2 regions of the Oceanobacillus sp. FSL W7-1293 genome follow, and region 1 is predicted to be linked to the other one. Evidence: a T-box and tRNA genes for the amino acid it is inferred to sense, from the RefSeq annotation. Region 1 holds a T-box; the other holds one or more tRNA genes.
What was found. A T-box is a leader RNA that pairs with one kind of tRNA and senses whether it is charged. The one in region 1 lies ahead of tyrS (tyrosine--tRNA ligase), so its partner is inferred to be a tRNA-Tyr.
Positions count from the first base shown of each region.

Region 2: it has a tRNA-Tyr gene. The T-box ahead of tyrS (tyrosine--tRNA ligase) is inferred to sense a tRNA for this amino acid. The anticodon was not compared.

Region 1 is NZ_CP150212.1:3,376,472-3,388,445, reverse strand. Features, by position in the region: gene MKY65_RS16600 (YtxH domain-containing protein) at 1-398, shown strand, start outside; gene MKY65_RS16595 (bifunctional 3-deoxy-7-phosphoheptulonate synthase/chorismate mutase) at 750-1,829, shown strand; gene ccpA (catabolite control protein A) at 2,378-3,373, shown strand; gene MKY65_RS16585 (acetoin utilization protein AcuC) at 3,487-4,641, opposite strand; gene MKY65_RS16580 (acetoin utilization AcuB family protein) at 4,638-5,285, opposite strand; gene MKY65_RS16575 (GNAT family N-acetyltransferase) at 5,315-5,947, opposite strand; gene MKY65_RS16570 (transglycosylase domain-containing protein) at 6,124-8,631, opposite strand; T-box leader at 8,758-8,991, shown strand; gene tyrS (tyrosine--tRNA ligase) at 9,104-10,381, shown strand; gene MKY65_RS16560 (DegV family protein) at 10,466-11,323, opposite strand; gene MKY65_RS16555 (YitT family protein) at 11,418-11,974, shown strand, end outside.
Region 2 is NZ_CP150212.1:256,096-268,069, forward strand. Features, by position in the region: gene tkt (transketolase) at 1-515, shown strand, start outside; gene MKY65_RS01365 (DeoR/GlpR family DNA-binding transcription regulator) at 816-1,598, shown strand; gene MKY65_RS01370 (RpiB/LacA/LacB family sugar-phosphate isomerase) at 1,696-2,178, opposite strand; gene MKY65_RS01375 (triose-phosphate isomerase family protein) at 2,439-3,212, opposite strand; gene MKY65_RS01380 (helix-turn-helix domain-containing protein) at 3,463-3,828, opposite strand; gene MKY65_RS01385 (class D sortase) at 3,989-4,567, shown strand; gene MKY65_RS01390 (zinc ABC transporter substrate-binding protein) at 4,622-5,860, opposite strand; gene MKY65_RS01395 (aldehyde dehydrogenase family protein) at 6,097-7,521, opposite strand; gene fabI (enoyl-ACP reductase FabI) at 7,705-8,481, opposite strand; tRNA gene MKY65_RS01405 (tRNA-Glu) at 8,830-8,904, shown strand; tRNA gene MKY65_RS01410 (tRNA-Val) at 8,908-8,983, shown strand; tRNA gene MKY65_RS01415 (tRNA-Thr) at 8,988-9,063, shown strand; tRNA gene MKY65_RS01420 (tRNA-Tyr) at 9,106-9,190, shown strand; tRNA gene MKY65_RS01425 (tRNA-Gln) at 9,200-9,274, shown strand; tRNA gene MKY65_RS01430 (tRNA-Lys) at 9,372-9,444, shown strand; gene MKY65_RS01435 (hydroxymethylglutaryl-CoA reductase, degradative) at 9,779-11,068, shown strand; gene mvk (mevalonate kinase) at 11,065-11,974, shown strand, end outside.

The DNA.
Region 1 (11,974 bases):
AAGATAAAGCTTATTCTACAACTTCCGATTTAACGAAAAAAGCAGTGGATGTAACTTCTGATTTATCTAAGACAGTTGCAGATAAATCTCAGGAGCTTACAGAAAGCGTAAAACAAAAAACGGCTGATTTGAAGGATGTCGTAGAAGATAAGCTGAATGATGCTCAGGATAAAGCAGAAGATGTAAAAGATTCTGCTGGTGAGAAGCTGGATGATGCAAAAGATAAGGCTTCGGATTTAAAAGATGAGGTATCAGATAAAATAGAAGATGTAAAAAAAGAAGCTGCTGATAAAAAAGCAGAAGCGGAAGAAACTGCTTCTAAAAAAACAGCAGAAGTAAAAAAAGAAACAAAACAAGCAGCTAATGAAGTGAAAAAAGAAGCAAACAAAAAATCATAATACTTAAAAACATTGATGAGTAAAATGCTCATCAATGTTTTTTTATAACTATATCCTGTCTATCATGGAGAACCGCCCGTAAAACTCTCGCTGAATGAAGTTTTGTTTTATATGATTGTAGAACTCCGTTGATTTTTAAAATAAAAATATGTTGGATTCATACAGGAAGATGGGGGCCTTTTGTCCTTCTTCCAAGATATATAATATAATTAATGGTTCCATTTTTCCGTATTTTCTCTAAGAATTAAAATTTTACATTAATTAGATGGTGACAAATAGAAGAATCTTAGCTATAATGGTCTCTAATTATTCTAAATGATTAAATAGATTAAGAGACTTGAGGAGTGTGTATTGATGAGTAGTGAAATGGAACAGCTAAGAGAACAAATGGACAAGGTCAATTTGGAAATACTAGAATTGATTAACAAGAGAGCAGGCATTAATCAAGAGATTGGGGAATTAAAAACCAAGCAGAGTATTAAGCGATTTGATCCAGTGCGTGAGCGTGAAATGCTGGATAAAATTAAAAGTAATAATGATGGTCCATTTCAGGATTCAACACTTGAACATATTTTTAAAGAAATTTTCAAAGCAAGTCTTGAGCTCCAAGAAGAAGATAACAGCAAGGCACTTTTAGTATCGAGAAAGAAACAGCCTGAAAATACAGTCGTTGAGCTTAAAGGGGAAACAGTCGGCGATGGCGGAATCAGCTATGTATTTGGTCCATGTGCGGTAGAAGGATATGAGCAGGTTGCTGCTGTAGCTGCATCTGTAAAAGAAAAAGGATTGAAATTACTTCGCGGCGGGGCTTTTAAGCCGAGAACTTCTCCATATGATTTCCAAGGGCTTGGAATCGAAGGATTAGAAATCCTGAAAAAAGTAGCGGATGAGTATGATTTAGCTGTTATCAGTGAAATTGTAAATCCTGCAGATTTAGAACAGGCAGTTGATTATATTGATGTCGTTCAAATCGGTGCAAGAAACATGCAGAACTTTGAACTGTTAAAGGCTGCTGGAGATGCTGGAAAGCCTGTCCTGTTAAAACGCGGACTATCTGCAACCATTCAGGAATTCATTAATGCAGCAGAATACATCATGTCCAGAGGAAACAAAAATATTATGCTGTGTGAACGTGGAATTCGTACATACGAAAAAGCAACACGTAATACACTGGATATTTCTGCAGTACCTATTTTAAAACAAGAAACTCATTTACCTGTTTTTGTAGACGTAACACATTCTACAGGCAGAAGAGATTTACTGTTGCCTACAGCTAAAGCAGCTATCGCAGTCGGAGCAGACGGCGTTATGGCAGAGGTTCATCCGGATCCGGCAGTTGCTCTTTCTGACTCTGCTCAGCAAATGGATATCCCGACATTCGATCAGTTCTTTAAAGAAATCAAAGATGTTGAAAATCGTTTAGGAAAATAATAAAGACTGTCTCAAAAATTAGTGGTATAATTTTTGGGGCAGTTTTTTTGATAGAAAAAAATGCTATACAGGATCTGCGCTAAAATAAAACGTTGAAAATGTTTTCAAAGTTTCAAGTTTGGATATAATAAGATAAAGGTATATTATATTTATAGTGTGTTTATGAAAATTTTCATTTTGTTTTCATGAAAGTTTTGTAATTTTTTTCATGGTAGCGTATGATATATAAATAGATGCAGCATTAGTTCTTGTATAAAGTGAAACATTATTCAGCAGGGCTGTATTTCCCGGTTTTCACTATGATTGAAGCGGGAGTCTTACAAAAGCTCTTCGATGGGACGAGTAATCCCAGCAATATTGACAGGTTAATGAATTTTATTAATTTTGATACAGTTAGTAATAAAACTGTCTAGCGAAGGAAAAACACGTAGACTCCTTTGGGAAAGCGTAGTGTTTTTCTCCAGCGGTCGCACTAACCTGACAACATTGGCAGTCCCAGTTTCAGCCAGATGCACTGCGATAAAATGAATTTTAGGAGGTAGATAAACATGACTGTTACAATTTATGATGTAGCAAGAGAAGCAAATGTTTCCATGGCGACCGTATCTCGTGTTGTTAATGGAAATCCAAATGTAAAACCAACCACACGAAAGAAAGTATTAGCAACGATTGAACAATTAGGATATCGTCCTAACGCAGTCGCACGCGGACTGGCAAGTAAGAAAACAACAACCATCGGTGCGATTATTCCGGATATATCGAATATCTTCTTTTCAGAGCTTGCCCGGGGAATTGAGGATATCGCAACAATGTACAAGTATAATATTATTTTAAGCAGCTCGGATCAAAACAAGGACAAGGAACTGGAATTGATCAATACGATGCTGGAAAAACAAGTAGATGGTATTCTGTTTATGGGCGGAAATATCACAGAGGATCATGTTCACCAGTTCCAGACAAGCTCTGTTCCGGTAGTACTGGCTTCTACGTATGACCCGACAGATACGATTCCTTCTGTTAACATTGACTATGAGCTGGCTGCATATGAGGCGACAAAGTCATTAATTGAGAAGACAAACAAACAGCCTGCTTTAGTAGGCAGTGAATCAGATACAAGTGTGAATATATTAAAAACTAATGGCTATTTGCGTGCATTGAAAGAGGCTGACATAGAGCCTAATGAAGATTATATATATAAGAGCTCTTATGCGTATGCAACGGGTATCGAAGCGATGGAGCACTTTTTAAAATTAGACGAACGTCCAGCTTCTGTATTTGTGATGTATGATGAAATTGCTTTAGGTGTAATCCATGGGGCACAAGATAATGGATTACAAGTCCCTGAGGATATCGAGGTATTTGGTTTTGATAATATCCGTCTGGCAAGCATGGTACGTCCTAAACTGACAACCGTTGTTCAGCCAACTTATGATATAGGTGCAGTAGGAATGCGTCTTTTGACAAAATATATGAACGATGAGGAAGTAGACGAGAAAAACGTGGTATTGCCGCATCGTATGGAGTTCAGAGATTCAACAAAATAAAGCACAACAAAAAAAGACAAAGCAGTTTTGAATCATAAACTGCTTTGTCTTTTTCTATGGCTGATAAGAGACAGTGATGGTTTGAAAAAGAAGAAATCTAACCTCCATCACAATCAAATAATCGCAGTATACTTAAGCATATCTTCTAACAGTAATTTGTTTTTTTCTGTGATTTCAGCCCTTCTAGGAATTACTGGATAAGAATCGGCTGCGTCCTGCCAGTTTGCCGGAAGTGCTACCGGAGCCTCCTTTTGCCATTTTTTTAACCATTTTTCAGGCAGGGGACCTTCACAGTAGCTACCTGTTTTCATCACATTCCATACCTGTCCCCATGCGCGCGGCACAACACGCCACATGTCATAACCTCCGCCGCTGACAGCCAGCCATCGCCCATCACAATACGTATCCGCAATTTCCGCGGCAAGCAAGGGGATTCTCTCATATATCTTCATTGTTCCGCACAAATGTGTTAAAGGATCGAGAAAGTGGCTGTCCGCTCCATTTTGTGTCACGATAATATCTGGTTTAAAGAAGGCGGCAATTTTCCGTAAAGCTGTTTCATATAATTCTAAGAAAGAATCATCCTCTGTAAAGGCATCAATAGGTAAATTAAAACTATAGCCATGTCCGCCTTTGATTCCTCTTTCATTTACATTTCCCGTACCTGGGAAAAGGTAACGGCCTGTTTCATGTATAGAAAAGGTGCATACATTCGGATCATCATAGAAACCAGCCTGCACGCCGTCCCCGTGATGTGCGTCTGTATCTACATAAAGTACCTTCAAATCTTCCTGTGCCCGCAAGTATTTAATAGCAATCGCACAATCATTATAAATGCAGAATCCGGAGGCTTTACGAGGAAACCCATGGTGAAGCCCGCCGCCAATATTGGTTATTTTTTTATAATCCCCGTTTAATATTTTATCAATAGCAGTGAGACTGCCTCCGACTAATGCAGAAGAAGCTTGATGCATATTTGGAAAAGTAGGTGTATCTTCTGTTCCTATGCCATACTCCTGTGCCCGGTCTGCTTTTAAATCTCCGCTGCCGGCTCTTTTAACCGCTTCAATATAGGTCGTATCATGAAAAAGAGCAATCTCTTCATCTGTTGCAACCCGAGGTACAATGAAATCCTCCGCTGTTAAGGTTGCCTGCGCTTCCAGCAGTTCCTTCGTCAGCAGGGTCCTTTTGTGATTAAAAGGATGCTCTTCTGAGAATTGATAATTTAAAAAATTAGAAGTATAAATAAAGCCTGCCTGCTTCGTCATTTCTTTGGCTCCATAATATTATTTGGCCAGAGCAGGGTATAGCCGGCATCTCGAAGCTCATTGATAATAGGCATCGGATTTAACGTTTTAACACGGAAGACAAGGACTTTATAGTCAGGGTCTTTGTAAGGATAGAGCAGGACAGAAACAATATTTACGTTGTGATTGCCAAACACACTGGCAACCCTTGGCAGTTCTCCCGGCTGGTCCGGTACTTTTACTTCAATAAGGGAGCTTTGTTCATGTGTTCCGGTCAATTGAATCAATTTATAAAGCATATCTTTTTCCGTCACGACACCAACTAGTTTATTTTGGCTGACAACTGGTAAACAGGCAATCTCTTTGTCATAAAAAATATAAGCAATTTCTTCGACGAAATCCATGGGATGAATCGTAATCACCGGACTCGTCATAATGGTCTGAATTTCTTTGTTAAGAATGTGAAAATCACTTGTATCCAAAAAAGTGGATGGGCTTGCATCTCTTACATCGCGGTCAGAAACGATTCCAAGCACCTGCATCGCTTCATCTACAATCGTGATATGTCTGATTTTATGCTTTTCCAACAGCTGCAGTGCTTCATTAATCGTTGCACCTGGTGGAAGCGTTATCATATTCCTGTTCATTAATTCTTCAACTAGCATAGTAGAATCCCCCTTCAGTTATATCTCTGTTAATAATGATTCGGACCTAAAAAACGCAATTTATCAAATCGCTCAATGGATTTTTGCGGCACATTACTTCCTATTCGGACCATCAAGCAGTTAGCCGGATGAGAGTTTATCTCCGGTTCATCTGTAGGAGCTGGAAGAAGCCCTCCGGCTGCCATCATCTTTTCCATCACTTTCCGATAATCCCAGATACTTAATTGACTGTAATCCAGGTCCCAATGCCAATAATATTCTGTAGAAATGACAATATAATTTTCCATGTAAGGGTCCTTCATGGATTGCCGGAGAAGTGTAGACCCGACGCCGCCTCCCCGATATTTCCGGATAATCTCAATGGCGCCTAATTCAATTAAATCCTCCATATTGAACTTGGACCATCTTTCCAATGGATCAGGATGCAGGTAAGTCACATAGCCGATAATGGTATCTGTTGTACGTGCAATGATAATTCTGGACTCTTCCAGCTCTGCGATGTCTAAAAGCGCTTCAAATTGTTTGTCAGCAGGCCGAAATGCGGTTAATTCATCATGAAAATGATATTGTTCTAACTGGGAGCGTGAAACAGGGCCTTCAATTGTCAGCAGACCTGCCTCTGTTTCTAAAAGGATTGAATCAAATTCCTTTATATGTTTCATCCATCCACCACCTTTATGAGATACAAAATGCTCTTACTATCCATTATACAGAAAATCACTATGTTTTTTTAGTATTTTTTGATAATTGTTAGAAAGCTTATTGCAGATAGCAAAAAACTTCACTCTAACAGGGGACCCCTTATAAAGTGAAGTTTTATTAAAATTTATATCATTTGTTAATCGTCATCGTCTGAACTGGATGAGGACATACTGGCTGGTATGCCAATTCTCAGCCATTTATCTGTTTCTGTTCGTGGATAGAGCATGGAAAAATCGTCCATTTCATCATAACCATTTTCTCTCAGCCAGTCAGGGTTGAACATAATCCCGTTGCTTCTGCTGAAGGAACTGCCGTCGTCATCCGATTCTAAAACGCGTCTGCTGCCTCTGGTTAAGCTATTATCCTCTTCAGTCGGCACATGACGGGAATCAAATAAGTCTGTTTTTACCAGACCTGCATCTTCACATAAATCGGATGGGAGCATTCCTGAAACAGCACAATAGCTTCTTTCTACAATGCCGTCCGGACGTTCAAACGTTGATTCCGGTGTTACCAGGACAGGGTCTACCTGCGCGGCGGCATTAATGACCTCTGCCCACAACTTCATATTCCGCTGACTGTACGTCAGATGATACTCATGGTTAATGGATGCCGGTGTTTCATAGCCAATCCACGTCCCAAAGGTAATATTTGGATTTGATGCAACAAACCAGGCATCATGATAATCCTGAGATGTTCCCGTTTTTCCAGCCCAGTCGACATTTGTATTTTGAAGCTGGGAATTCACGAAATGACCTGTCCCGTTATCAATTACATCCCGCATCATATCGACTGTCAGATAAGCTGTTTCAGGTGAGAATACTTCCACAGGGTCTGTTTCATGCTCATAAATCACATCGCCTTCAGCGTCCGTGATTTTATCAATCATATAAGCATCTGCAAACTTTCCGTTATTGCCAAAGGTGGCAAAAGCATTGACATTTTCTTCTACAGATATCCCGTGATCCATGCCTCCTATAGATAGAGATGGAATAACATGATCACTTTCTGTTAAAGAAGTGATTCCCATCTTTTCCAAGTATTCTGCAGCAGGATCATTATCTATTATTTCCATATACACGGCTGCAGCCGGAATATTATATGAATTGGCAAGTGCGGTACGGGCAGAAACCAGCCCATAATTACCGCCCCCATAGTTTCCTGGAGAAAATGATCCGCCAGCAAATGATCGCGGATAGTCTGCAATAGGCGATCCCGGCTGAATAACGCCTTCTTCCATCGCAGGAGCATAGTCAAGCAAAGGCTTGATGGTACTGCCGATAGAGCGTCTTGTATCCGTAGCGAAGTTCACCTGATGATCTTCATCAAATCCGCGTCCGCCGATAAATGAGATAATTTTACCGCTGTTATTTTCGACCATAATTGCGCCTGTCTGAATTTCTTGTGTTACTTCATATTCTTCTCCATCACTGTTTGTAGCGGTAAACGTTCTGGAGTATCCATAATCTGAATAATTGTCTGCAGCTTCTTCCATGGCATCATAGATTTCTTTATTAATCGTTGTATGGATTTGATAGCCGCCGTCACGCAATTCTCTTTCTGTGCGCTCTGCATATTCAGCTCGCAGATCGTCATCCTCTGCCAAATCTTCCTCAGTAACCCCGTCTTCTTCCATTAATAAACCTTGAATGATATCTTTGGTCCGTTTCTCTACTTCATAAGTGACATATGGATATTCGTCTGTTGAAGAAGGAATCGCATCAATAAAGTCGCTGGCAATATCATAATTGGCGGCTTCTTCGAGTTCTTCATCCGATATAAAATCCATATCATGCATTCGGTTTAAAACAGTTCTCATCCGGCTGATGCCAGCTTGTAATTCTTCTTCAGACTTTCGTTCACCTTCCGCTGTAAAAGGTGTGTAGGAAGAAGGGCCTTGCGGAAGCCCGGCCAGATAAGCAGCCTGAGGAAGTGTTAATTCAGATGCCTCTACACCGAAAATACCTTTAGATGCTGTCTGTATACCTGCAATATTACGGCCGGATGAATTTCTGCCATAAGGAATAATATTTAAATAAGCTTCGATGATTTCATCTTTTGTAAAATAATTTTCCAGCCGCATTGCTAATAATATTTCTTTGGCTTTCCGGTCAAAGGACACTTCGTCTGTTAGAATTTGATTTTTGATCAGCTGCTGTGTCAGTGTGCTTCCTCCTGTTTGGACAGAGGAATTTAGAAATTCCTGTGCCGTCGCCCTTAAGATCGCTTTTGGCACCACACCGTTATGTTCGTGGAAATATTCATCCTCTGTTGCGATAACCGCGTCAAGCAATGTAGGTGAGATATCATCGAGCCCTACTTCTTCCCGATATAAATCACTTCGGATATCTCCCAAGTAGACATCATTAGCAAAATAAATACTCGACGTCTCCGAATAATTGTAAATATCATCTGCCATGGATGCTTCACTTCGTAATGGCTCATCATAAACCAGAGAGGCAAAGTACCCAAGCCCGATTCCGCCGGCAAAAATCCCGCCGATGCCGACAAGGACAATGACAAATAATACAATATTCCAAACAACGTCGTATGTAACTCGTGATGCCTGCTGGAGGATACCTTTTTTCCACCAGTCTTTAACAGTATTAAAAAAACGTTGCAGTTTTTCTTTCATAATAGACATTAGACCTCCTATTTCAACATTTATTATAACATAGAGAAAATACAGTTTGGTAGTGAGACGGAAAAAGGCTTGCATAGAAGGAGTATTTATGCTATGAATAGTATCATATGAATTTAAATTTTTATGAAAGAAACATGGAAGGATCGAAGTAGCAGTGTGAATCCCTGTCTTAGAGAACTGACGGATGGTGCGAGTCAGTATACATTCACTTGCGAATTACAATCTGGAGTTTTTCTTTTTATTATTCGCGTCATGGAGGCTGATAATAAGAAGAACGGTGACAAACATCGTTAACAAACCTTAAGCGGCTATTTTATAATAGCAACAAGGGTGGTACCGCGAATCCAACTCGTCCCTTTCTTACCAGAGAGGAGGCGGGTTTTTTTATTTTCCTAAAAAAGGATGCTCCAAAAGTGGGGAACAGCCGGCGTTGTCAGTAAAAAGAAAATACAAATAAGCAGGAGGAAATAATATGAATATCTTACAAGACTTAGAAAACAGAGGATTAGTAAATCAAGTAACAGATCGGGATGGATTAAAAAAACATCTTGAAAATAATCAGGTGACCTTATACTGCGGTTTTGACCCGACAGCGGACAGCTTGCATATTGGACATTTAGTTCCTTTAACGATGCTGCGCAGGTTTCAGCGGGCTGGACATAAGCCGATTGCTTTAGTCGGAGGGGGAACCGGGATGATTGGCGATCCAAGCGGCCGTTCAAGTGAACGCAGCTTGAATACAGAAGAGGTTGTTTTTGGTTTTACGGAAAGTATTCAAAAGCAAATTGCCAAAATTGTAGATATGGATGATACCTCCAGCGATAATCAAGTTGTCTCCCGCAACAACCATGATTGGTTGGGAAATATGACAATCATTGATTTCCTTCGCGGAGCAGGAAAGCATTTTGGAATCAATTACATGCTGTCCAAGGATTCAGTTGCTGCAAGGCTCGCGCAAGGGATTACTTTTACTGAATTCAGCTACATGATTCTGCAATCTCTAGACTTTTTACGATTATACGAAGAAGAAAATTGTACATTACAAATTGGCGGAAGTGATCAGTGGGGGAATATCACAGCAGGGTTAGAGCTTATCCGCCGTTCCAGAGAAAACCAAGGAGAAACTGCTGAAGCATTTGGCTTAACTGTTCCTTTAATCACAACAGCAGATGGAACAAAATTCGGAAAAACGGCCGGGAATGCCGTGTGGTTAGATGCTGAAAAAACGTCTCCATATGAATTTTACCAGTTTTGGATCAATGCCGATGACCGCGATGTGATTCGTTTTATCAAATACTTTACTTTCTTATCTGATGAGGAAATTGCAGAGCTGGAAAAAGAAGTAGAAACACAGCCGGAAAAAAGGGCAGCACAACGCCGGCTGGCAGAAGAAATGACTCGCAGCATCCATGACCAGGCAGCTTTGGATCAGGCGCAGCGAATTTCTGCGGCATTATTCAGCGGAGATATCAAACAATTAAAAGTAGATGAGGTAGAACAAGCGTTTAAGGATGTTCCCAATCATGATACGGGGAAAGAACCTTCCAGCTTAATCGATTTATTAGTGGATGCTTCTATCTCTCCATCGAAGCGGCAGGCAAGAGAAGATGTGAAAAATGGAGCTATCTACATCAACGGAGAACGTGTTCAGGATTTGGATTACGTGGTAGATGAAGCGGACCGTTTAGGTGATGCTTTCACGGTTATCCGCAGAGGAAAGAAAAAATATTTCTTGATTCGTTTTCAATAATAAGAAGAAAAAATAGATTTGACGCTGTGATAACGTCAAATCTATTTTTTCCTCCAATACAGTACATGCAGCGAAGTATATATTTTATTTGTTGTAGAAGAATAAAGCCAACGTGCCGGGACCTGAATGCGCGCCAATCACGGAACCAACCATTTCAATAATAATATTTTCTTCTTTGACATGAAACGTATCCTGAATCATTTTGGAAAGCTCCTGTGCGCGAGGTAAATCATCCCCATGGCTGATTCCAATGGTTTGATTTTGGAAATTGCTGCCCCGCTTTTCCATAACCTCTATCATGCGCTTCAGCACTTTCTTCGTCCCGCGAATTTTTTCTAAAGGAATCAGCTTTCCTCCATCGACATGCAGAAGAGGTTTGATATTCAATAAGCCGCCGACAAAGGCTGCTGTCTTGCTGACACGGCCGCCGCGATATAAATACTCTAAATTGTCCACAGTGAATATATGCTCCATCTGTGCGGCATTTTTAGCGGTTTGCTGAATGATTTCATCAAAAGGGATATCCTTTTTAGCCATTTTAGCTGCTTCCAGCACGACTAGACCGAGGCCCAGTGAAGCACATTTGGAATCAATAATGTGCAGCTTTGCTTCAGGATATTTTTCTTTAATTTCTTGTTCAACCATTTTAGCTGCTTGGCAGGTCCCGGATAATTCCGATGAAAAAGCGATATAGAGTAGAGGCTTGCCAGCTTCCGCATACGAAGTGAAGATTTCTTTAAACTGGTTTGCTGATGCCTGCGATGTTTTTGGTGTCTGTCCTTCCCGCATCGCATTATAGATTGTCTTCGGTTTAATATCGACACTGTCCCGATAATCTTTTGATTCAAGATGAACAGTTAATGGTATCATTTCAATACTATATTCGTTATAATAATGTTCGGATAAATCACATGCGCTGTCTGCCAGAATGGTGATTGCCATTTTAATCACATCCGTTTCTATTTAAATAAGATTTAATTATAAGTTTACGTTTAATTGAATATTTAGTCAAAAATTTAATAAAGGAGGCTGTTTTGTGTTTTATATTGAAGCTAAGAGGATAAGTATAGTTATACTTGGAGCATTATTAAATGCTGCATCTTTAAACTTCTTTCTTATCGGTGCAAATGTCTATGCCAGTGGATTTACGGGAGCGGCTCAGCTATTATCCAGTATTTTTAATGATTTCTTAGGAATCGGCTTATCCACAGGTATTTTATTAGCTCTTTTAAATATTCCAGTTTTGATTTTAGGATGGTTAAAGGTAGGAAAGGGATTTACTGTTTACAGTGTAATATCAGTATTTTTCTCCACATTATTCTTAGAAATTTTACCGCTTGTTTCTATCTCGAATGATATCATTTTAAATGCTGTATTTGGCGGTGTTATCGCAGGAGTCGGTGTTGGTATTACATTAAAAGCAGGTGCTTCTACAGGCGGTATGGATATTGTGGCAATGATATTATCCCGTCTGAAAGATAAACCGATTGGTAACTACTTTTTAATTATGAATTCCATGATTATTGTTATTGCAGGTGTTTTGTATGAACCTGAAAATGCTTTATACACCATGTTGACGCTTTATGTGACAAC
Region 2 (11,974 bases), 1.7 Mb from region 1:
GAAATGAAACGCAGGCAGCGTGGAGACTTGCTTTGGAGACAACGGATCAGCCAACAGCTATTGTATTATCGAGGCAGAACCTTCCGACTTTACCAGGAACAAAGGAAAGTGCTTATGAAGGTGTGAAGAAAGGCGCTTATGTGGTGAGTGATTCTTCTCAAGATGAGCCTGATGCTATTCTTTTGGCAACCGGTTCTGAAGTTCAGCTGGCTGTCGAGGCTCAAAAGGTATTGCGGGAGAAGAATATAGATACTTCTGTCGTAAGTATGCCATCTTGGGATCGTTTTGAAGTACAAACATCCTCTTATAAAGAAAGTGTTTTGCTGCCTAACGTGAAGAAGCGGGTTGCTATTGAAATGGCCTCTCCATTTGGGTGGGACCGTTATCTTGGTAATGATGGAGTAATGATTGGTATAGATACGTTTGGGGCTTCTGGAAATGGAGATAAGTTAATCGAAGAATATGGATTTTGTGTTGAAAATATTGTGGCACAAGTGGAGCATTTATTTGTTTAGGATCCGCATAGATTTAATTTTTTGGTGAACCCAATATTAATTCTGCCAAACTCATCATATCCTCATCTATGAAGAATCGGGAGCAAACCGAATCCGATAGATGGAGGATATTTCATTTCCTTTGTTTCTGCTTAGGGAGCATGGATACATAACTTTTAATAAAAAAACTCATTATTTAAAGTAAAATTATCAATCGCTTTCATTTATTATTTTATTCATTCATTTTATGGTATAATACACCATAGACAACTATGGACTAATTAGGAATAGGAATAGATACTTTTTTTGCGAGGATGACGGATGATGAAAATGTTTGTTACGGAAAGAAGAAACAAGATAATGGAACTCTTGCATGATAAGCAGCGGCTGACCGTGAAAGAATTGTCGGAGCAAATCGGTGTGTCTGAAGCAACCTTGCGTACAGATTTAAACAAAATGGAGAAAAACGGTCTTTTAACTCGTACACATGGCGGTGCAATGTTAAATCAACAGAGTGAAGTGGATTATGACACCAGTTTTTCTGTGCGTGAAAAGCAAAACCGTAAAGAAAAATCATTGATTGCTAAGGAAGCTTTTCAGTTCATTGAAGAAAAGCAATGTATCTTGCTCGATGCCAGTTCGACAGCACTTGAGTTAGCACGTTATCTTAATGAACAAATGATCCGGCTGACAGTGGTAACGAGCGGGATTCAAACAGCGCTGGAGTTAAAGGATAACCCGAATATTACGGTTATTTTAATTGGTGGTGTAGTGACGAAGGGTTCTACGACAATGGAAGGCACATTAGGGGTGGAGTTATTAAACAAGCTTAATATTGATATTCTTTTTACTTCTGCCAATGGGTTTTCGGTAGAAAATGGAATGACCGATTTTAATTTGTATGAGGTTGAATTAAAACAACATATGGTGAAGAAAGCGCAGAAAATTGTGGCTGTTATTGACCATTCTAAAATTGGGGTGACTTCTAGTGCGCCGTTTGCAAGTACAGATCAGATAGATGTACTTATTACCAATGATTCCATTGATTCGGATACAGAGCGGATTCTTGTGAATCATAATATTCAAGTGATTTCTGCGCTGTAAAGGCAGTAATTTTTTGTTTTTATATAACTTTAAGGAAAAGCACTGTACAAGAATTTTCTTACGTACAGTGCTTTTCCTTATGATAATATTGAAAGCGTTAACAAGAACTTTTTGCTGCATCTTTGAAGTTCTGATCAAGAAATTGGCTTTCTCTGTCAGTGATTTGATCTACTTTGCGTTGAGATCCGCCGGACCATGCTACATTCAGGTAGGCTTCCACTACTTTTTTAGCAGACTCTGGTCCGATGACTTGGGCTCCCAGTGCGATGATTTGGGCGTTATTACTTAATTGAGCGCGTTCTGCAGAGTACGTGTCATGCGCTGTTGCTGCGCGGATTCCTGGGTATTTATTAGCTGCAATTGCAACGCCGAGACCAGTTCCGCAAATAAGCACGCCGCGTTCTATTTTCTTCTCGCTGATGGCTTCTGCTACATTGAAGGAAACCCCAGGATAGTCCACAGCATCGCCGGAATGTGCTCCGAAGTCCACCACTTCATGATCGGTTGATTCTTCAATAAATTTCTTTAACGTTTCTTTTAATTCATATCCGTTATGATCTGCACCAATACCAATTTTCATTCTGCAAACTCCTCTCGTATATTTAATCTACTTTCATTATATACTTCTAATTTTCTTTTATCAACTTTTATTTTCATTTTTAATCAATATGATAATAAATGAAAATAAAATTGCATACTTTATGGAAGCATCTTTTTCGACTGTGTACAATTCTACGGAAAAAGATTCTTTTGATTCAAAGTATACATTTTAGATATACGAGAGGACGTTAAAGGCTTTAATTATTTTTTATATCAATTATTATTTTATTTCATTTGCTTTTATTTTATTTTTACTTGTTTCACCGTGTGAAGAATTTGTTTGTAATTTGCAGGGTCATGTCCGAATCGGCCAATGAATACGCCGTCTACATCGTCATGGGTGATAATCTCATAGACATTGTCTTTGCTCACCGAACCGCCATAAATGATACGGATGGCTTCTGCTGTTTCTGTATGGTATGCTTCTTTAACAATTTCGCGGATTAGTTCATGTGTCTGATGCACATATGCTGCATTGGCTGCTTCTGCCTTTCCGATTGCCCAGACTGGCTCATAAGCTAAGATAACCCTTCCAATATGTTGTGTGTCGACCTCACCAAAGGAAGTAAGGATTTGTTCCTTCAATACCTGTTTCCGTTCCGATTTATTCTCCAAGTACGCTTCTTCACCAATGCATAGAACAGGAGTCAGCCCTTTTTCCAGCGTAAGCTTAGTTTTTAAATGAATCATTTCCAGTGTTTCGTGGAAAATATGTTGTCTCTCCGCGTGTCCGATTTCCACATGGGTTGCGCCCATGTCGATAATGGATTCGATTGAAATCTCTCCGGTATAAGCGCCATTTTCATAGGGTGAAATATTTTGTGCGCCAAAGGCAATTTCAGACCCTTTTAAGGCTTGTGCTGCTGGGTAGAGGACACCTAAAGATGGGAAGGCGAATTTTTCTACTTCGTTTTCGTTTTTGGCCACTTCTGCTAAGGCTTTTACTAATTCCGTTGCTTTGTCGATTGTGTTAACATATGTTTTATAGCTGATTCCAACGACTGGTTTTCTCATATTATTATCCTCGCTTTCTGATTTTTGAATGCGTTTCCATTTATGAGTGTATTTTTCCCTCTATCGTATAGGTGTTTCATTGTACCTTTTAAAAGAAACTGTACATTCGCCGGAGGGCAGACGAATTCGAGTTTTGGCAATACATCACCCCTTTCAGGTAGAAGTTTACAAGAATGGCTGTTCAACAGCTTGGGTGCATTTTAAATCACCGTGCCAACGTCATGGGGCGAATCAGATAGAAACAGGATTCTCAATCCTTTCTTCTGCTCTTTTTAAATAACATATAATCATACACATCCTTTATTTCCGCGGAAGTGAGAGCTGCCATATCACGGAGCATCGCTTCGGCATCGGGACTTATCTTTTGAATGTGCTGGATCAATCCATTCTCTTGGTCAGCTGCACTAGAAGGAGCTTCTTCTGCTCTGCCTAATAAATAGTCTGCAGTAACCTTCAATGTATCGGCAATAGCGGTTAATTCTTCTCCTTTAATTGGGCGTTCGCCAGATTCAATTCGATTCATGACACTGACATTCATATTTACCCGTTTAGCGAGCTCTTTTTGTGTCCAATTCCGTTGCGACCGTAATTGAATGATTCGTTGACCGGTATTCATTGTGCACCTCTTCATTTCTATTTTAGAAATTAATTATAACATATGAAAATGGTGAAAAATAACTTCTGACGAGGTTTGGATAGAAAAGCGAAAGTATAGTATAATTGTTATAGATTCAGTGTTGGAGATACATATTTTGGTTGGTGAAGGAGCGGCTTCAATGAAACGGATTGGGATTCTTTTTATTATAGCAGGCGTCATTTGTATTGGTGTTTTTGGCTATCAAATTATAGGACACGAACAATCGCAAAAGCAGTCTTTAATTCAGGCGGAGGAGAGAATAGAGCAAGGAATCAGTGAAGGGGATGAAGCAGAAAAGCCAATAGAAACGTTTGATGCGGACCAGGATGAAGCATTTGCTATTTTAGAGATACCTAAATTGGGAAAAACGCTGCCTATCGTGGAGGGGACGGATCCAGATTCATTGCAAAAAGGAGTCGGACACTTATCCAATTCTGTTTTTCCTGGACAGGGAGAGCAAATCCTGTTATCCGGGCATCGGGATACGGTTTTTCGTGACTTTGGTGAATTGGAGATAGGAGACACGTTTGTGGTACAGATGCCTTATGGAGAGTATACGTATGAAATAAGAGAAACGGAAATTGTGCCTGAGGACGACACTTCTGTTATCGGAGAAATGGGAGAAGAGGTATTAGTCGTAACAACCTGTTATCCATTTCACTTTGTAGGCAGTGCACCGGATCGTTTTGTTGCTTATGCTTATCCGGTTTCTGAATAATAGAACAAAAAAAGCTTTCAGCCTGATAAATCATATCTGGCTGAAAGCTTCTTTTTAATCGTTTAGTACGGTTTCTAACGTTTCAATATTTTTTTCCATCAGACTGAAGTAATCTTCGCCGTTTTCTATATCCTCTTCGGTAATAGTCTCCATATTGCTCAGTACAGCACTGTCAGCGCCGATTTCATCTTGGATAATTTCACTGATTCTGCTGCTGATATTCCGTTCAAAGACAACATACTTTAAATCATATTCGCGGGCAGTATCCACTATTTCCACCAAAGCAGATTGAGAAGGCTCCTGTGACGAGGATAGCCCGTGTATACTGATTTGTTCTAAGCCGTATCGATCTTCCCAATAGCCGTATGCTGCATGAGAGACAATCATTTGCGGATGGTCTGCGTTCTCAATCGTTTGTGCTAATTCCTGGTCCACCTGCTCCAATTGTCCTTCTAATTCCTCTAAATTCTCCGCGAAATATGCTTCGTGTTCTGGCATTTTTTCGATAAGAAGGTCGGTAATATTTTCAGCTAATTGAATGCTGATGACAGGGTCGAGGAAAACATGCGGGTCGCCAATACCGCTTTCGCCATCATGATTATCGATCAATAATTCAACGATGCCTGATTCGGCAATTACTTCTCCATCTGCATCTTCAAGCTCCAGTTTTACTTCTAATGTATCGTTGATTTGTGTTTCAAAGGAAGCATCGTCCGCTTCTTCATTCAATTCCCATTCCTCTGAACCCTCTGTGCGGAAATACCAGTTCCATTCTGCGATGTCTTCATCGACATTTGCTTCTGCTTCTATAGAAGCTGTATCGCCGCTGTGATAATGGTCATTGATGCCGTCAATGATAATGTCACCGTTGTCCTCTGCTTCTTCCTCGTTGTAATGTTCTTCTTCATTTCCATGTGCATGCTCTGCTTCTCCGCGAAGAGGGATATCTTCACCGGTGGCAGAGACCTCCACATTTTCTCCGTCCAGAATTTCCTCCGCTTTGGAAGCGAAAGGCTCCATACCGACACCGGAATAAATAAATAAATCTTTCTTAGCTAAATCAACCATCTCACGTGAGCTTGGTTCGTATGTGTGTGCATCCGCATTTGGCGGGTAGATGCTTTCTACATCGACATAATCGCCGCCGATTTTGGAAATAAAATCTTCTAATGCAAAAATAGTAGTAGAAATTTCAAGCTGTTCCTGATCTCCGTCCTGACTGTCGTCTGCAGATTGGCAGCCTGCAAGGAAAAGAAGGAATAAACCGAAAAAGAGAATGACCCGTTTTTTCATTGAATTGAACCTCCATTAATTTATATAGTACGTTTGAATTTCTTATAAAAAAGAAAAATAAGTAATCATTGCTATTATGGTTTGCTTCGTGAAAAAACAAACAATGAACATGTAATTCTTATCATTCGTAATCGTTACGATTTAAAATTTACAGGTTTTTAGAGGGGATGTCAAGCTATTTTTGGCAAAAAAATTGTCAGCAGCTCATTTGCTGCTGACATTGAATGTGGTATTTATTAAGGTAAGCCGACAATCGTTTTTGGTTCTAAGAATTCTTCGATGCCGTAGTCTCCCCATTCGCGTCCAATACCAGATTGGTCGAAACCGCCAAATGGAGCGGTGAAGTCAGCTTGTTCATTATTGACTACAATTCTGCCGGAACGAAGGCTTTTTGCTGTTTTGGTCAGCGCATCCGGATCATTACCGACAACATAGCCAGCTAACCCATAAATTGTACCATTGGCAATTTCAATTGCTTCATCTAAATCGTTATAGGTGATAACGGAAAGTACAGGACCGAAAATCTCTTCCTGAGCAATCGTATCTTCCGGTTTTACGTTAGTAAATACAGTCAGTTTAGAGTAATATCCTGTTTCTAAGCCTTCTGGTTTACCTGTGCCCCCGGCAACGAGGGTTGCTTCGCTGTCGATGCCTTTTTGAATATAGTCTTGGACGGTATTCCATTGATCCTCTGATACTTGCGGTCCAGTGAAAGTAGATTCATCTTTTGGATCGCCTACAGGGTACTCAGGAAGATGTTTTTTAATCGCTTGGATAAAATCATCATGCATGGATTTTGGAACGAGCGCGCGCGTTCCTGCAGTACATACCTGACCTGTATTGCCGGCGATATGGGAAATAGCTGTTTTTGCAGCATAATCCACATCTGCATCATCCAATACGACAATTGGCGATTTACCGCCAAGCTCTAAGGAAACCTTTTTAATATCTTGAGCGGCGTTTTCCATAATTTTCGTACCTACGCCGCCGGAGCCTGTAAAAGAGACAAAGTCGATATCTGGATGAGAGCTGATGCCGTTACCGATGGTAGAGCCAGTACCGTTTACCAGATTGAATACGCCTTTTGGAACACCGGCAGCTTCGAACACTTCTTTTAATAAGACAGCTGCGAAAGGTGTTTCTGTTGATGGTTTTAATACGACGGTGCTGCCTGCTGCAAACGCACTAGCGAGCTTTGTAGACGCCTGATTTGTCGGGAAATTCCAAGGCGTGATTAAACCAGCGACGCCAATCGCATCCTTTTGAATAAAGGAGTTTTCCCGGTTTTCTGTGAAGTCAAAATCACGTACGAGCTTTGCTGCTGTCCGGAAGTGATTTAATCCCATCTGATACTGCACGTTGGTTGTAAATGTTACTGGAGAGCCAAGCTCAGCCATGATAACTTCAATAAATTGATCTTTTCGTTTTTCATATTCATCTGCGATACGGTCTAATAAATCAGCACGTTCCTCTTTGGTTGTTTGTGAAAATGCTGGGAAAGCATCCCGTGCAGCTTGAACTGCTTTATCAAGATCCTCTTTGGTACCAGAGCTGATTTCACCAATTTTTTCTTCTGTTGCAGGGTTGATTACATCAATTGTTTCGTTTCCAGTGGAATCAACCCACTGACCGTTAATATAATGCTGTATATAGTTATACATTTTCTCCACCCCTTTGCTTGTTTTTCAATAAAGAATATTCAACACACGTTATCAGCCTTTTTGAATATCCATTACTACTTGTTCCCGGAATAAAAAGTGATTAAACGTAGTAGAGAACATGGATTTATTTAATAAAAAAAACTGCCTCTTCTTAAATAATGAAGAGAGACAGTTTTTGAGAGATTAGCCGCCAATAATATTAAATCCGGCATCTACATGCAATACTTCGCCGGTGATTCCACGTGCCAGTTCGCTAAGAAGGAATAATGTTGCATCTCCAACTTCCTCTTGGTCGATGTTGCGGCGCAGCGGAGCTTTTTCTTCCACAACTTGAGATTTTTCGTTGAAGTTAGCTACTCCTTTTGCAGAGAGTGTTCGGATTGGACCGGCCGACACAGCGTTCACGCGAATACCGTCTTTGCCCACATCTTCAGCTAAGTAGCGGACGCTTGCTTCCAGAGAAGCTTTAGCAACACCCATCACGTTATAGCCGGGAACGACTTGTTCTGCTCCGATGTAAGTTTGGGTAACGATCGAACCGCCTTCAGTCATCAGTTCCTTCGCAGCATTTGTTATGGTTACTAAGGAATAAGCGCTGATTTCTTGAGCAAGCAGGAAACCATCGCGGGAAGTAGTGACAAATTCACCCTGCAGGTCTTCCCGTTTAGCAAAGGCAACAGAGTGAACCAAGCCGTGAATCACGCCGATTTTTTCTTTTATTTCATTAAAGGCTCCCTGGATACTTTCATCGGATTCAACATCGCAAGAGATGATTGCTTTTGGTTCAATTTCATGCTTCTCTAAAAGTTTTACTAATTTTTTGTAGGATCTTTCCTGTCTATTGGTGAAAATAAGGTTCGCTCCGGCATTATGTAGAGATTTTGTAATACCCCAAGCAATACTTCTTTCGTTAGCGACGCCCATTACAACAATGTTTTTACCTTCTAATAATTTTGTCATACGTATCCTCCATTCAACATTTAACTTAGCATCTATTATAACGGATTAGTACCAGGTGATAAAGTTATATACTGTTTTTCTTTTCTAATTAAGAGTGTCAGGGTTTTCCTGCTATAGAAAAATAGATACTGCCACTGGTTTTATACTATAGAAGAAACGAGTCAAAATAAGAAATATTAAGCTCTGGAAATATTGTTATAACAGGTTTTGAGGAGCGTTTTAGCGGCTTTTGAAAAATAAAATAAAGTTTTTTTCATTTTTCCCTTTACAAACGGTTGGTTCCTCGATATAATAAAATTCGTCAGTTTGCGAGAGATGCTTTCAAAAAGCCTCTCAGAAACGCATTATGGCCCGTTGGTCAAGCGGTTAAGACACCGCCCTTTCACGGCGGTAACACGGGTTCGAATCCCGTACGGGTCACCAAATGGAGGATTAGCTCAGCTGGGAGAGCACCTGCCTTACAAGCAGGGGGTCGCAGGTTCGAGCCCTGCATCCTCCACCATCATGCCGGCCTAGCTCAACTGGTAGAGCAACTGACTTGTAATCAGTAGGTTGGGGGTTCAAGTCCTCTGGCCGGCACCATTTTTTCATGTATATAATTGATAATATGGTTAACAATATTATGGAGGGGTAGCGAAGTGGCTAAACGCGGCGGACTGTAAATCCGCTCCCTCAGGGTTCGGCAGTTCGAATCTGCCCCCCTCCACCATGTTTTTATTGGGCCATAGCCAAGCGGTAAGGCATCGGGTTTTGATCCCGTGTACCCCAGGTTCGAATCCTGGTGGCCCAGCCATTTTTATTTTTTAGAAGAAATACATGATAATACTATTACTGATAATAGTATTTTTTTATGGACAGGGGACTATACATAATGACCTGTCTTATCATAGGAGCCATTAGCTCAGTCGGTAGAGCATCTGACTTTTAATCAGAGGGTCGAAGGTTCGAATCCTTCATGGCTCACTACAAGTATGACAAGTATAAAACACAGAAAAACGGGATAATTTTATCTCGTTTTTTTCTTTATCAGGATAAAAATCTCATATTATTTGAACAACAGTTCGCCATTAGTAAAGAGCCTGCCATAGTCTGAGCAGTCCAGCGTTTTTGGTATATGTTAGAAGCTGGAAACACCAATGCATTACGGTAATGCTGCGAACATAGTTCCAGTCACGAAATAAGTATCTTCTGAATGAAAAAACGATAGAATTCGTGTTATAATCAAAATAGTTTATTTTAGTACATTGTAATAAAAAAGCATATTTCAGATATGATAAATAAAAAGGATGAGCTAGGCATGACCTCTTCAAGGATACCAGGGTTTTATAATATGACGGTAGAAGAAAGGCGGGCATTATTACGTGAGGCCTTTACTCTAACAGATGCAGAAACGCAAAATTTGTCTAACGCCGATGCGCTTACGGTAGGAAAAGCAGATAATATGATTGAAAACGTCATTGGTACCTATCAATTACCATTCGGATTGGGATTAAACTTTTTGATAAACGGGAAAGAATATGTAGTACCGATGGCTATCGAAGAAGCTTCTGTTGTTGCTTCTGCCAGTCATATTGCGAAGATAGTCAGAGAGGCTGGCGGTTTTCGGACAGAATCAAAAGAAAGACTGATGATAGGGCAGATTCAGGTGGTTGGATGTCCGGATTTTCAAGAAGCAAAGCAGCAAATCCTTCATCAAAAAGATACATTAATGAAAGCTGCCGATGATGCCTACCCAAGCATTGTCAGTCGTGGCGGCGGTGTGAAAGATTTAGATGTACGGCTTTTGAATGAGGACGATGCATCGTTTTATAGCAAAATGCTGGTCATGCATATCTATGTAGACACCTGTGATGCCATGGGAGCGAATATGATTAATACCATGGTGGAATCGATTGCGCCGATTGTAGAAGAAATAACCAAAGGAAAAGTGCATTTGCGTATTTTATCGAACTATGCCGATCGCAGCCTTGTTACAGCGAAATGCGTGATTCCTCCGCACCTGCTAAAAACAGGTTCGTTTGCTGGAGAAGAGGTCAGAGATGGTGTCATCCATGCGTATGAATTTGCTGCCTCTGATCCGTATCGTGCGGTAACGCATAACAAAGGGATTATGAACGGGATTGATCCTGTTGTCATTGCGACAGGAAATGATTGGCGGGCAGTAGAGGCAGGAGCACATGCTTATGCTGCCAGAAATGGTCATTATGGCTCCATGACTATGTGGTCAAAGGATGAAGAAGGTAATCTCGTTGGTGAAATTGAGTTGCCAATGTCGGTAGGAACTGTCGGGGGAGCGACTCGTGTGCACCCATTAGCTGATTTTTCTTTATCCGTTATGCAAATTGAATCAGCAGAAGAGCTTGCGCAGGTAATTGTAGCAGTTGGTCTTGCTCAAAATCTTGGAGCGCTCAAAGCGTTGGCGACAGATGGGATTCAAAAAGGGCATATGGCGCTTCATTCACGTTCTGTTGCGATAGCTGGCGGAGCAACTGGGGAGATGATTGATGTGATAGCAAAACAATTAGTAGAACAACAAGAAATCCGTGTGGGAAAAGCTAAAGAATTGGTGGAACAGTATAAACAATGAGTGCAGAAAAAGTAACAGCGTCGGAAAAAACAGCTATTGGCGTAGCTCATAGTAAGGTCATTTTAATTGGAGAGCATGCGGTTGTACACGGACAGCCGGCAATTGCTATTCCATTTCCTTTAATTGGCGTAGAGACGGTAATTGAGTATGTCCCTGGAGCGGTGAAAATGGACAGTGCCTTTTATCATGGACCATTGCGGCATGCCCCGAAAGAGCTGGAAGGAATCGTAGAATGTGTCTCTAGTTCTTGTGAATATCTCGGGATTCCTTATAAAGATTTGTTAATACGGATTAATTCTTCGGTACCGCCAGGAAAGGGTCTTGGTTCAAGTGCATCTGTAGCTATTTCTATTATTCGCTCTTTATTCCATTATTGCGATAAGGAATGCTCGACAGAAGATTTGCTGCAATTAGCGAATGTGGCAGAAACCTATGCGCATGGAGCGCCAAGCGGGCTGGATACCTTAACGATCACTTCCGATAAACCAGTGTGGTATAAAAAAGGAAGTCCTGTTGAGCACATTGAATTAGGAGAAGACCTGCATTTTATTGTTGCAGACTCCGGCAGAATCGGGGATACACGTACATCGGTTGAATCGGTAGCAAATCTGTTAAAAGCCGCTCCGCAGCGTATCCATTCCAAAATAGAACGGATCGGAGCATTAACGCATCATGCAAAAGATGCATTAGAAAAAGCAAGTAAACAGTTTTTAGGTCAACTGTTAAATGAAGCACAAAAAGAACTGGAAGCATTAGGAGTCAGTGATGCCGGTTTAAATAAATTGATTCGCTTTGCCCGGGAAGAAGGGGCTTTGGGTGCGAAGTTGACAGGCGGCGGAAATGGCGGCTGTATCATTGCGCTTGCGCAAAATGAAGTTCATTCAAAGCAGCTGGCAGAAAAATTAC